3 regions of the Nocardiopsis oceani genome follow, and region 1 is predicted to be linked to each of the others. Evidence: riboswitches for the same ligand, from Rfam matches in the RefSeq annotation. Region 1 holds a riboswitch; each other region holds the start of a gene.

Region 1 (4,427 bases):
GCGACCATGCTCCACTGGGGGCTGTGCGGCGCGGTGGTGCTGCTCGCCGCGGTCTGGGCACTGAAGGGCGGTGAGCAGCGGCCCGTGGACCAGTACGACCCCAACCCGGGCGAGGGTTCGGGGATGATCCGGGCGGCCGCCGCCCTGGTGCTGTTCCTGGCGTTCCACGTGGCCCTGCGGGAACTCCCTGGTGCTCGGGGTGAGACCGGCGTCCCGGACGAGCCCGAAGATCGGGTGGCCGGGGAGGAAGCGGTCCTGCCCGACGTCCTGGTCGACTTCGCGTCGATCTCCGACCTCTGGTTCATGGGTGCGCTGGCACTGCTGGTGGGTGCCGGGGCGCTCGCCGTGGGCGGACGCCCCGAACCACTGCGGCCCGCAACGGGGTGGCCCCGCCGCCAGGCCGTTCTGGCCGGGCTGCTCCCGGTCGTGGTGCTGACGGCGTTCGCCACTCCCACCGTTCTCGAACGGGACCCGGCCGTGCACACGCTCGCCGGGCCGCGCACCGCTGCCGGAGCGAGTACCGCCGCCGAACCCTTCGGCCAGGCCGAGGCGGCAGCCCTGGAGGACGGGGACGACGCGGCCTGGGTGTGGGAGCACCCGGAAGAGGGTTCGGCGGGCGAGGCTGAGGTGGTCGCCACGGGCTACGGTGCGCTGGTCGTCGGCGGCCAGGGGGTGTGGGCCCTGGACAGCCGGGACGGCACTGAGCGCTGGCGGTTCCAGCCGGTCGGCGAGGTCCTGTGGGCCGACGCCAGCTTCGACGGCGAGCGGGTCGCGGTGCTGTACGAGGACGCCGAGCGGGAGGAACACCAGCAGAGGTCGCTGGCCGTTCTGGAGGCCGGTACGGGGAAGCTGGTCGGTGACCACCGGATCCACCGGAAGGTGGACGAGGTGCTCCTGACCACCACCACGTTCGTGCAGGTGGAGGAGGACGTCCTCTCGGTCCGGGCGCACGAGCAGGAGGGGACGGAGGACGAGGCCCGGTACGCACCTGAGGCGGGGTGCCGACAGGTCGGTGCCCCGGTCCTCGCGGGCCCCAGGATCCTGGTCCCCGAGGAGTGCACGCCGGACCCCGAGGACCGGGAGGGCGAAGACGACCGGGAGGGCGACGACGACCGGGAGCACGAAGTGCGGCTCCTGCACGAGGACGGCAGCCCGTACGGCGGCCACGACGTCCCCGGTCCGGTGGAGGAAGTGGATGCGGCCCCGGACGGCTGGGCCGCGGTGGTCCGCTACGGCGGCGACGATCCCGGCGTGCTGGCCTTCCAGAGCAGGGCCGGCGACGTGATCGCCGAGGACCTGCCCGCCAGTGCGGTCCCCCTTCGGGGAGAACGGTTGCTGTACACCGAGACCGAAGAGCCCGAAGGGACCGAAAAGCCCGAAGGGACCGAAGAGCCCGAAGGGACCGACGGCGCCGACCGGGTCGAGTACCGCATGGTGCAACCGCAGGTCGCTGTACCCCGGGGGGAGACCGCTGAGCCCGAGGCCCTGGAGAGCCTCGTGTTCACCGCCCAGCACCCCGACCCGGACAGCGTCATTGCGGATTCCGGAGTGTTCGCGGCGGTCCACGCGGGCGACGAGGAGCCGACCGCCCTGCTCGTTGCAGAGTGGGGATCCGACCCCGTCACGATCCCGCTCGACACGGCAGCCGAGGGCCTGTCCCCGGACGGTTCCCCCTTCGGTGTGGCACTTGCCCCGGAGACGGTTGTGGTCTCCGGCCTTTCCGCCGGGGACCGTGCCCACGTCGTCGGTGTGGGCCCCGGCCCCCGGGGCTGACCTGGTTCGAGCCACCCCCGGAATGCGGTAAGGTTTTACCTGTTGGCGGGGTCGGAAACGGCCGCCGCGCAGCGGACGGGACGTAGCGCAGTTTGGTAGCGCACTTGACTGGGGGTCAAGGGGTCGTGGGTTCAAATCCCGCCGTCCCGACAGAGAAATAGCAGGTCGTTGAGGGGCTCGTCGTCAGGCGGGCCCCTTTCTGCGCCCTGGGCGTGGTGGAAGAGGGGTTGAACCGGCGTCGGTGGGCGTTGAGCGCGGGTGCAGCAAGGGGGTGCCGCCGAAAATGTGTACCCATGCCTGGTGATAAAGTCCACGCCGTCGTGGTGTTCGGGAAGCCGGTGTAAGACCGGTGCGGCCCTCGCCACTGTGATCGGGAAGGTCATGCGCTCCCGCGAACGGGGTCACTGGACCACAGGGTGGTCTGGGAAGACGCTGCGTGACTGTTCGACCCGTCAGCCAGGAGACCGGCCACGGCGTGTCCGATCCATCCACGAGGTGTGGAAAGGCGGCCCTGGCCTTGTTTGCCGTGCCTTCTGTCCGTCCCCCTTCTGCCCGCCCCCCTACTGTGCGAGTCACCGGTCATCGGTTCCCCCGCCGTGCGCCCGCGGTACTGTCCGCCGCGGTATTTCTGTTGGCAGGCTGCACAAGCGCCGAATCCGACTCCTCGTCCGCGGCCTCCGACGGCCTCGGCGTCGAGAACTGCGGCATGGAAGTCGAGTTCGACGCCCCGCCGGAGCGCATCTTCGCCATGAACCTGACCACGATCGAGAACCTGATCGAGCTGGGCGTCGAGGACCGCATCGTCGGCGCCGTCGGCGACCTGGACCGCATGCGCGAGGACCTGAAGCCCAAGGCCGAGGACATCGACGTCCTCGATCCCGGCGGGGAGGACTACCCGAGCTCCGAAGCGATCCTGGAGACCGAACCGGACTTCATCTACTCGGTCTATCCGAGCGCGTTCCGGGAGGACGGAGGGGTCGCCAGTCGCGAGGAACTGCACGATCTCGGCGTCCAGAGTTACCTCTCACCCGGCCGCTGCCCCGACCGCGACGACGAGCAGCCGCTGGAGTTCGACGAGATCTGGACCGAACTGCGCGAGGTCGGCACGCTGCTCGGAGCCGAGGACCAGGCCGAAGAGATCGCGGCCGAACAGCAGGAGGCCCTCACCGCGGTCCGCGCCGACCTGCCGGACGATGTCGGGGACCTCGACGTCTTCTGGTGGGACATGGGTACCGGCGACGGTCCGACCGCCGGAGGCTGTTGCGGAGCCCCCGGCATGATCCTGCGCGAACTCGGCGTGAACAACGCCTTCGACGACCTTCCCGACCACTGGTCCAGTACCAGCTGGGAGCAGGTCGTCGAGCGGGACCCCGACCTCGTCGTCGTCGCCGACTTCGGCGGGGACGACGTCGACGACAAGCTCTCGTTCGTCGAGGACGACTCGACACTGCGTGAGCTGCGGACGTTCCGTGAGGACGCGGTCGTCGTGCTGCCGTTCGCGCAGACCACCCCGGGACTGCAGAACGTCACCGCCATCGAGGAGATCGGCGCGTACCTCGCCGACGGTACCGACCAATGAGACTCGCCCCCCGCCAAAAGGCCCAGCAGCCCACGGCCGCGCCGCCCGGTAGGGGCCGGTCGCTGGGCGTCATGTTCCCGGTCGCCTTCGTACTGCTGGCGGTGTCGATCGGCGTCTCGGCCACCATCGGACAGAGCGACCTGTCGGTCCGCGAGGTGTGGACCGTCGCGACCGACCGGCTCGGCCTGGCCTGGTTGCGTATCGACATGCTCGGGCTGTACGGCGTCGACGGCGTCACCGACCTCCGCGCGAACCTCGTGTGGGAGATGCGTCTGCCGCGCGTGCTCGCGGCGGCGCTGGTCGGCGGCGGCCTCGCGATCGTCGGTGCCGTGATGCAGACCCTGACGCGCAACCCGATGGCCGACCCCTATCTGCTCGGCATCTCCTCGGGCGCGTCACTCGGGGCGGTCGCGGTGATCGTCGCCGGCCTGAGCATCGGTAGCCTCGGCGTGGCCGGCGGCGCGTTCGTCGGCGCGCTGGGCGCGTTCATGCTCGTGCTGGCTCTCGGGCAACGGTCCGGCCGGCTCACGCCCACCCGCATGATCCTCGCCGGGGTCGCCGTGGGGGCCTTTGCCTCCGCCGTCACCTCCTTCCTGATCATCTGGGTCGCCGACCCGCACGCCACCCAGGAAGCGCAGTTCTGGCTGTCCGGGTCGTTGGCGGCGGCGCGGCTGCCGACCGTGTACACCATGGCGCTCGCCGTGCTGATCGGGCTGCTGGTCTTCGGTGTCGCTGCCCGGCAGCTGAACGCGTTCGCGTTCGGCGAGGACACTGCCACCAGCCTCGGCATCAACGTCCAGCGGACCCGGTGGGTGCTGTTGGTCGTATGCGCCCTTGTGACCGGCGTGCTGGTGGCCGGCTCCGGGACCATCGGGTTCGTGGGGCTGCTGATCCCGCACGCTGTGCGGGCGCTGGTCGGCCCGGACCACCGGCTGGTACTGCCGCTCTCGGCGCTCGTCGGCGCGACGTTCCTCATCTGGGTCGATGTTGTCGCCCGGGTCGCCTTCGATCCGCGGGAACTGCCTGTCGGCATCATGACCGCGATGCTGGGCGTGCCGGTGTTCCTGTGGATTCT
Region 2 (4,427 bases), on a different contig from region 1:
GGGTGTCCTTGATCTCGCACAGCCAGCCGTCGACGTGGAGCAGGAAGTCGTCGAACTCCTCGTCGTCGGGGCGCTCCTCGAGCCCGAGGTCGCGGTGCATCTCCGCGGCGCGCATGAGCGACCAGATCTCAGCCCGGATGGCGGGGAGCTTGGCCGGGTCCATGGCGGCGATGTTGGCGTGCTCGTCGAGGAGCTGCTCCAGGCGGGCGATGTCGCCGTAGCTCTCGGCGCGGGCCATGGGCGGGACGAGGTGGTCCACGACGGTGGCGTGCGCGCGACGCTTGGCCTGGGCACCCTCGCCCGGGTCGTTGACCAGGAACGGGTAGATGAGCGGCAGGTTCCCGAGCACCGCGTCGGGGCCGCAGGCGGCGGACAGAGCGGCATCCTTGCCGGGCAGCCACTCCAGCGACCCGTGTTTGCCGAGGTGGACGACGGCGTCGGCGCCGAACCCGTGCTCCAGCCACCGGTACGCGGCCATGTAGTGGTGGCTCGGCGCGAGTTCGGGATCGTGGTAGATCGCGATGGGGTTCTCGCCGAAGCCGCGCGGGGGCTGGACCAGGACCACGACGTTGCCCGCCCGGAGCGCGGCCAAGACGAGTTCGCCCTCGTCGTTGACGTAGAGCTTGCCGGGGGCCGGACCCCAGGTCTCGGCCATGGCGTCCTTGAGGGAGGCCGGGAGGCCCTCGGTCCAGGCGGCGTACTGCTCGGGGGCGATGCGTACCTGGGCCTCGGTCATCTGTGCCGTGGTCAACCAGTCCTCGTCCTGGCCGCCGGCCTCGATGAGGCTGTGGATGAGGGCGTCGCCTGCCTCGGTCTCGTCCGGCAGGTCCAGGCCGGGCAGGGCGTCGGGCTCGCCCAGGTCGTAGCCGTCCTCGCGGAGCCGCCGCAACAGGCGCACCAGGGAGCGGGGGGTGTCGAGACCGACCGCGTTGCCGATGCGGGAGTGCTTGGTGGGGTAGGCCGAGAGCACGACGGCAAGGCGCTTCTCGGAGGCCGGGACCTGGTGCAGGCGGGCGTGGGAGGCGGCGATCCCGGCCAGGCGGGCGCAGCGCTCCAGGTCGGCGGTGTAGCGGGGCAGGCCGTCCTCGTCGATCTCCTTGAAGGAGAACGGCACGGTGATGATGCGCCCGTCGAACTCGGGGATCGCGATCTGGGTGGCGGAGTCGAGCGGGCTGACGCCCTCGGCGGCCTCTTCCCAGTCGGCGCGGGAGCTGGTCAGGCACAGGCCCTGCAGGACCGGGATGTCGAGGGCGGCGATACGTTCCACGTCCCAGGCCTCGTCGTCCTCACCCGCGCTCGCGGACGCGGGGACACTGCCGCCGGCGGCCAGGACGGTGACGATGAGGAGGTCGAAGTCGCGCAACGCCTCGAACAGGTCGTCGGGGGCCGAACGCAGCGACCCGGCGAAGACCGGCACACCGACGGCGCGGCCCGTGGCGTCGACGGCGTCGGCGAGGGCGTGGGCGAAGGCGGTGTTCCCGCCGGCCTCGTGGGCGCGGTAGTAGAGGATGCCGACCTTGGGAAGCGACGGGTCCTGTGGGACCTCGCGCTCGGCCAGGCCCCACAGGGGCACGTGCTGCGGCGGTTCGAACCCCTCGCCGGTCAGCAGCACGGTGTCGGACAGGAACGCGTGCAGGCGGTCGAGGTTGGTGGGTCCGCCCTCGGCCAGGTACCGGTGGGCGTCGGTAACCACACCCATGGGAACCGTGGAGCGCTCCATGAGTTCGGCGCTGGGCTGCTGTTCACCGCTGAGCACCACGAGCGGGGTGCCGCGCTCGCGGACCGCGGCCAGGCCCGACCACAGGTCGTGCGGGGATCCCAGCATCCGGACCACGACGAGGTCGGCGCCCTCGACGGCTTCGGTGAGTTCGGTGTCGGTGGCACGCGAGGGGTTGGCCCACACGTACGCGGAGCCACTGGCCCGCGCAGAGAGCAGATCGGTGTCGGACGTGGAAAGCAGCGCGATCCGTACCGTCATGGCCGGAATTCCTCCCCAGGGGTTCTCGCCCCGTCGATGGTCGGACCGCTCGTGGACAGTGTCTGACTTGCACCTGGTGGGAGGTGTCACAGTGGCGGAACCGTCCCGGACTCGCACCGGGTTCCTGTGCCACGAACGAGGAGCTCACACACTAACGGGCGCCGCGAGCCGACTCGCGACGGGCCTCCCCTTTCCAGGGCCGCCGACCGCAGGAACGTACGGCGAGCGGCACTCCGTTCGAGAGGCGCACAGCGCGGTCATGTAGTGGGCTCGTGCCCCGGGAGCGGTCGGGAGCCCGGTTGCTCCGGATCCCGGCGGCGCAGGAACCGGACGACGGGGCGCTCACCGTCGGTGGTGACCTCGGCCCGGACCCCGTAGACCTCTCCTATGAGCTCGGGTGTCAGCACCTGGCCCGGCGACCCCTCCGCCACCGCCCGACCGGCTCGGAGCACGACGAGCCGGTCGCAGTACATCGCGGCCAGGTTGAGGTCGTGCAGCGCGATCACCGTGGTCACGGGCAGGCTCACGGCCAGCTCCAACAGGTCGAGCTGGTACTGGATGTCGAGATGGTTGGTGGGTTCGTCGAGCAGGAGCTCACTGGGTTCCTGAGCCAGGGCCCGGGCGATCTGGACCCTTTGGCGCTCCCCACCGGAGAGGGTGTGCCAGGACTGCTCGGCACGGTCGGTGAGCCCGGTGCGTTCCAGGGCCGTGTCGACCGCGCGCAGGTCGTCGGTGGAGACCGGGGTCCAGGCGCGGCGGCGCGGGATACGCCCCAAGGCGACGACGTCGCGCACGGTCATCTCGGTCTGGGTGTGGGAGTTCTGCTGGACCACGGCCACACGCCGGGCCACCGCCCGGCGGCCGATGCGCGGCAACGGGTCCCCGTCGAGGGTGACCGTCCCGGCGGTGGGTCCGAGAACCCCCGCGAGGAGCCGGAGCAGGGTGGACTTGCCGGATCCGTTGGGGCCCAGCAGTCCGACCGTCTCACCGGGGCGCGGGGCGAGGGTGACCCCGTCGAGCACGATGCGGTCGGCGATCCGGTGCACCACACCGTCGGCGCGCAGGTGGCCGCCCCCGGAACCGGCCTCGGGAGGACCGTTGCCGGACCATCCGTGGCCGGGGGAACTGGATCCGGACGATCTCACGTCTGCCTCCTCGAGCGGTACAGAACGGCGATGAAGGCGGGCACGCCGACGAGCGAGGTGACCACACCCACAGGGATCTCCTGCGGGTCCAGGACGGTACGGGCCAGCGTGTCCACCCACACCAGGAACACGGCCCCGATCAGCGCGGTCACCGGAAGCAGCCGGGCATGCATCGACCCGGTCAGGATCCGGGTGGCGTGCGGCAGGATCAGCCCCACGAACCCGACCGCGCCCACGCTGCTCACGAGTGCGGCGGTGAGCAGGGCCGTCGCGGTCAGCAGCAGCACACGCGCCCGCGCCACACGCACGCCGAGCGAGGCCGCGGCCTCCTCCCCGAAAGCGAACGCGTCCAAGGTGGTGGTGTGGGCCAGGCACACGGCCAGCACGACCACCAGGACCCCCGCGCACAGAACCACATCGGCCCAGCCCACGTTGCTGAAGGAACCCAGCAGCCAGAAGAGCACGCCCTGCGTGGTCTCGGCGTCGGCCGACATGAGCACGATGAAGGAGGTCAGGGCCGAGAAGAGCTGCATGGCAGCGACCCCGGACAGCACGACCCGGTCCATGGTCCCGCCGAGGGTGTGGCTGAGCAGCATGACCATCCCGAAGGAGAGCAGCGCACCGAGGAACGCCCCGGCCGACAGGGACAGCACCCCGGCGCCCCAACCGAGCACGATCACCGCGACCGCACCGGTGGAGGCGCCGGACGAGACCCCGAGCACGAAGGGGTCGGCCAGCGGGTTTCGCAGCAGGGACTGCATGACCGCACCGCACAGGGCCAGTCCCGCCCCGCACACCGCGGCGATGAGGGTGCGCGGCATGCGCAGGTCCCACACGATGCCGTCCTGGATGGGGGTCAGAGGGCTCTCGCCGATCCCGAGGCGGGCACCGAGCGAGGACCACACCTCGCCGGGGGTGATGGCCGCGGGGCCGATGGTCACAGTCACCGAGACCGACACCGCCAGCGCGACCAGCCCGCCCACCAGGAGCAGGGTCAGACGGGCGCCTCTCACTGGGCGAGTCCGAGATCCCGAAGTCCGTCGGCCACCTGCTCGACGCCCTCGACGGTCCGGATCGAGGGGTTCATGGCCTGGCCGCTGAGCAGGACGTAGCGCTCCTCCTGCACGGCGGTCAGGTTGCTGGTGGCGGGGTGGTCCTCCAGGAAAGCGATCTTCTCCTCGGCCGACTCGGCGGTTTGGGAGTCGCGCGTGAGGTCGCCGAGCACGATGACGTCGGGGTCGCGGTCGGCGACGGTCTCCCAGTTGATCTGGGGCCACTCCTCATCGGTGTCGTCGAAGGCGTTC
Region 3 (4,427 bases), on a different contig from region 1:
ACCGACCGCGCCCGGCTCCGAGAGAGGGTGACCGGGCGCGGCTGAGCGCCGAAGGCGCTCTAAGGAGTCGGAGACTCCCTGGACGTCCTAGAGGTCAGCTCGCACGCGGCGGACCGCCTCGACCATGTTGCGCAGGGCCTGCTCGGTCTCGGCGTAACCGCGCGTCTTCAGACCGCAGTCCGGGTTGGCCCACAGGTTCCCGGCATCGACGTGCGCGGCCGCCAGGCGCAGTGAACCCTCGATCTCGTCCACCGAGGGCACCCGAGGCGAGTGGATGTCGTAGACGCCCGGGCCGATGCCGCGCTTGTAGCCGCGCCGCCCCAGCTCCTCGACCAGCTCCATCCGTGAACGGGCCGCTTCGACGCTGGTGACGTCGGCGTCGAGCGCCTCGATGCCGCCGACGATCTGGTTGAACTCCGAGTAGCACATGTGCGTGTGGATGGTCGTGCTTCCCGCGACCCCCGACGTGGCCAGTCGGAAGGAGTTGACCGCCCAGTCGAGGTACGCCTGCCGCTGCTCGTCGCGCAGCGGCAGGAGCTCGCGCAGGGCGGCCTCATCCACCTGGATGTGGCGGATACCCGCGCGCTCCAGGTCGGCGACCTCGTCTCGCAGGGCCAGACCGACCTGGCGGGCGGTCTCCCCGAGCGGCTGGTCGGTGCGGACGAACGACCAGGCGAGCATGGTGACCGGACCGGTCAGCATGCCCTTGACCGGCTTGTCGGTGCGCGACTGGGCGTAGGTGATCCACTCGACCGTCATCGGCTCAGGGCGCGAGACGTCACCGAACAGGATCGGCGGACGCACGCAGCGCGAACCGTAGGACTGCACCCAGCCGTTCAGCGTGGTGGCGTAGCCGTCCAGCTGCTCGGCGAAGTACTGGACCATGTCGTTGCGCTCGGGCTCACCGTGGACGAGGACGTCCAGGCCGATGTCCTCCTGGAGCGCGATGACGCGGTCGATCTCCGAACGGAGGACCTGGTGGTACTCCTCCGTGGGCAGCTCGCCGCGGCGGTGCGCGGCACGGGCCCGGCGCAGCTCCGGGACCTGCGGGAAGGAGCCGATGGTGGTCGTGGTGAGCGTGACCTCGCTGGGCGCCCCGCGGTCCTCGGGACGCTCGTAGGCGTCCTTGCCCAGGGCGTCCAGACGGGCGCGCACCCGGGCGTCGGTGAAGGCCGGGGTCCGGGGCTCGGACGCCCCGAGTTCGGCGTCGCCGCCCTCGGAGAGCACGCGGCCCAGGAGGGCCACCTCCTTGGCCTTCTGTTTGGCGAAGGCCAGGGCCTCGCGCAGCTCGGGCGCGAGTTCGGTCTCGGCGTCCAGGTCGATGGGGACGTGGAGCAGAGAGCAGGAGGTGCTCACCGTGAGCTCGTCGCTGAAGCCCAGCAGGGTGCCGAGTTCGGCGACGGTGGCGGGCAGGTCGGCGCGCCAGACGTTGCGGCCGTCCACGACACCCGCGACCAGGCGGGTGGCGCCCAGACCGGTGACCGCGGTGAGGTCGGCGACTCCTTCGTTGTCGGTGACCAGGTCCAGGCCGACCGCCTCCACCGGCGACTCCTTGAGCACGCGCAGGGCGGCGGAGCCGATGGAGCCGAAGTAGGCGGAGACCAGCAGCGAGGGGCGCTCGGTGAGGGCACCCAGGCGCTGGTAGACGCGCTCCAGGTGGCCGACGGCGGCACGGCCCTCGTCGGTCGCCAGGATCGGCTCGTCGAGCTGGACCTCGGTGGCGCCCGCCGCCTTCAGGTCGCCCAGGAGCTTGGTGTAGGCGTCCAGGAGCTGGTCGAGCAGCTCGATGGGCTCCCAGCCCTCGGGGGCGTCGTCGGCGGCCTTGGACAGCAGTAGGAAGGTCAGCGGACCGACCAGCACGGGGCGGGTCTGGAATCCGGCCTCGGAGGCTTCGCGGAATTCGGCGACGGGCTTGTCACCGACCAGGCGAGGCCTGGTGCTCGGGGAGAGTTCGGGGACGAGGTAGTGGTAGTTGGTGTCGAACCACTTGGTCATCTCCAGCGGAGGGGCCCCCTGCTCACCGCGGGCGAGGGCGAAGTAGCGGCGCAGTTGCTCGTCCCGGTCCTCGGCCTGGGCCGGGGAGGTGAAGCGGGACGGCACGAGGTCGAACAGGACCGCCGTGTCCAGCACGTGGTCGTAGTAGGAGAACGTGTTGGAGGGGATGTCGTCCACGCCCGCCTCGCGCAGCTGGGCGTAGACGCCCTTGCGGAGGCCGGCGGCGACAGCGTCGAGCTCCTGGGCGGTGGTGCCGCCCTTCCAGTAGGACTCGCTGGCGCGCTTGAGTTCGCGGTCGGGACCGATGCGCGGGTAACCGTGCACCGTCGAACGAACGGACGGCTGGGAGGCCGCCGAGTTCTTGGCCATGTAGCTTCTCTCCCTCGTCGAAAGCCAGATCCCGGCCGCGAGGTGAGCGAGGACGCGGACACACCGAAACGCGCGCGTCATGCGCGCACGGTCGTCTCCGTCCTCGGCCCTCCCTCGGGGCACGGGACCACCGGCGGCACGGGTGCGCCGCCGGGTGGAGGCAGGTCTTCGGACTCGTGGGCGTTTCCGGCTGCAGAGCCGGCTTTCCTAGCAGTCACCGCTTCCCGGTTTTCCGACTGTTCCGGTCGGTACACCAGTGCTTATGGCGACGGTCGTTCCCACTCACCGCTGCGGGGCAGTCCCGGATTCGCACCGGGTTCCCTCTCTCGACACGCACCACCCGCCCCGGATGGGGTCCGGGGCGAAAAGTATGGAGCGTGTACCTTCCACGACTGCAAGTATAGGGAGAGCCCCCTCCGCCCTTGAACCCGGCATGGCCGCCCCCGGCCACGAGCCGAACCCGGAGCCGCGACGCGAAACCCCCGCCGTGTGCCCGGCATCACACCCGACAACAGAGTTACGTGGGAGAGCGCGCCCCCGCCTCCCCGCGAATGTTCGTCTGACGATGAACGTGGAGAAACACAGGTGAATCAGCAGGTCCGCCCGACGATGGCCCCCGATCGCCCCCTTATGACGGTCGTGATCGCCATAGTCGTCCTACTGGGGCTGGTGTTGTTGGCGACCCGGTCCTCGGGTGCCCTCGGGGAACCGGCCGACGCCCAGAACGCGGCCAACCCACCCGAGGTTGAAGAGGAACGCCTCCCGGCCACCGGTGAACCGGACGAACTCACGACCGTGGACCCCGACGCGGTCTCCGGCATCGACGAGACCGAGATCGACTACGAGGGCGACAGCGACGTCAGCGTCGCCTACCCCGTCATCCCGAACGCCACGCCGCTGACCGACTTCCTGGACCGCACCCTGACCGCCCAGGTGCACGCCTTCGACGCCGCCAACCCCGGTGCGAGTTCGTTCACGGGCGAATGGGGCCTGACCGCGGCCGAAGAGGGGATCCTCGGGGTTCGGATCACCACCGAGGAGACCGACTCCGAGGAGACCCGCGAGGGCAACAGCACCTTCTGGTACGAGACCGAGACCGGCACCGTCCACGGTTCCACCCACCTGCTCGCCGGGCAGGAGGAACTGGACGAGCTCAACGACCAGGTGCGCGAGGCCGTGGCCGACGGCCCCGCCGAGTCCTCCGCCCTGCACCCGATCAGCGCCCTCTACGACTCGGTGGGCTTCAACCCCGACGGTGACCTGGTGGTGGAGTTCGACGCCGGACAGGTCGCCCCGGCCGACGAGGGCCGGATCCACGCCGTGATCGACCGCGACGAGGCCGACGCCCTCCTGTCCGACCTGGGGCTGCGCGTGCGCGAGGCAGCCACCACGGGCGTGCAGGAGTTCTCCGTGGACGAGGCCCCCGAGACGGACAGGGACGGTTCCGCGGAGGGTGCGCCCGGCGAGCTGGCCCCGTACGAGGAAGCTGTGGACTGTTCCGACCCCGACACCGACTGCGTGGCCCTGACCTACGACGACGGCCCCGGCGGCAGGACCCCCGAGCTGCTGGACGCCCTGGACGAGCACGACGCCCGCGCCACCTTCTTCGTGACCGGCCACCCGGTGATGGAGAACCCGTGGATCCTGCGCCGCACCTACGCGGAGGGCCACGAGCTGGCCAACCACACCCTGAGCCACCCGAACCTGACCGAGACCAGCGCGGGGTCGGCCCGCGACAACCTGGAGGCGACCCAGGCCCTGGTGTACCGGGAGACCGCCTACACGATGGACCTGATGCGCCCGCCCTACGGCGCCACCGACGACACCGTCGCCGAGGTCACCGAGGACCTCGGGCTGGCGCAGATCATGTGGAGCGTGGACACCAGCGACTGGAGGGACCGCGATGCCGACCTGGTGGCCGAGCGCGCCGTCGACGGCGCCGAGGACGGCGCGATCATACTCATGCACGACATCCACGACACCACCATCGACGCCTCCGTCGACATCATTCGTGAACTGGACGAACGCGGGTACACCATGGTCACGGTGACCCAGATGCTGGG

The links. Region 1 has a riboswitch for cobalamin ahead of ACYVDG_RS30330 (ABC transporter substrate-binding protein). Riboswitches for the same ligand answer to the same signal wherever they lie in the genome.
Region 2: another riboswitch for cobalamin. It lies ahead of cobN (cobaltochelatase subunit CobN); the one in region 1 lies ahead of ACYVDG_RS30330 (ABC transporter substrate-binding protein).
Region 3: another riboswitch for cobalamin. It lies ahead of metE (5-methyltetrahydropteroyltriglutamate--homocysteine S-methyltransferase); the one in region 1 lies ahead of ACYVDG_RS30330 (ABC transporter substrate-binding protein).

Annotation. Positions count from the first base shown of each region.
Region 1 covers NZ_BAAHAR010000070.1:19,096-23,522, reverse strand. The annotation lists gene ACYVDG_RS30340 (hypothetical protein) at 1-1,773, shown strand, start outside; tRNA gene ACYVDG_RS30335 (tRNA-Pro) at 1,850-1,923, shown strand; cobalamin riboswitch at 2,078-2,260, shown strand; gene ACYVDG_RS30330 (ABC transporter substrate-binding protein) at 2,405-3,352, shown strand; gene ACYVDG_RS30325 (FecCD family ABC transporter permease) at 3,424-4,427, shown strand, end outside.
Region 2 covers NZ_BAAHAR010000052.1:3,386-7,812, reverse strand. The annotation lists gene cobN (cobaltochelatase subunit CobN) at 1-1,978, opposite strand, end outside; cobalamin riboswitch at 2,015-2,159, opposite strand; gene ACYVDG_RS27095 (ABC transporter ATP-binding protein) at 2,236-3,042, opposite strand; gene ACYVDG_RS27090 (FecCD family ABC transporter permease) at 3,120-4,136, opposite strand; gene ACYVDG_RS27085 (ABC transporter substrate-binding protein) at 4,133-4,427, opposite strand, start outside.
Region 3 covers NZ_BAAHAR010000012.1:16,819-21,245, reverse strand. The annotation lists gene metE (5-methyltetrahydropteroyltriglutamate--homocysteine S-methyltransferase) at 88-2,364, opposite strand; cobalamin riboswitch at 2,521-2,705, opposite strand; gene ACYVDG_RS08700 (polysaccharide deacetylase family protein) at 2,974-4,427, shown strand, end outside.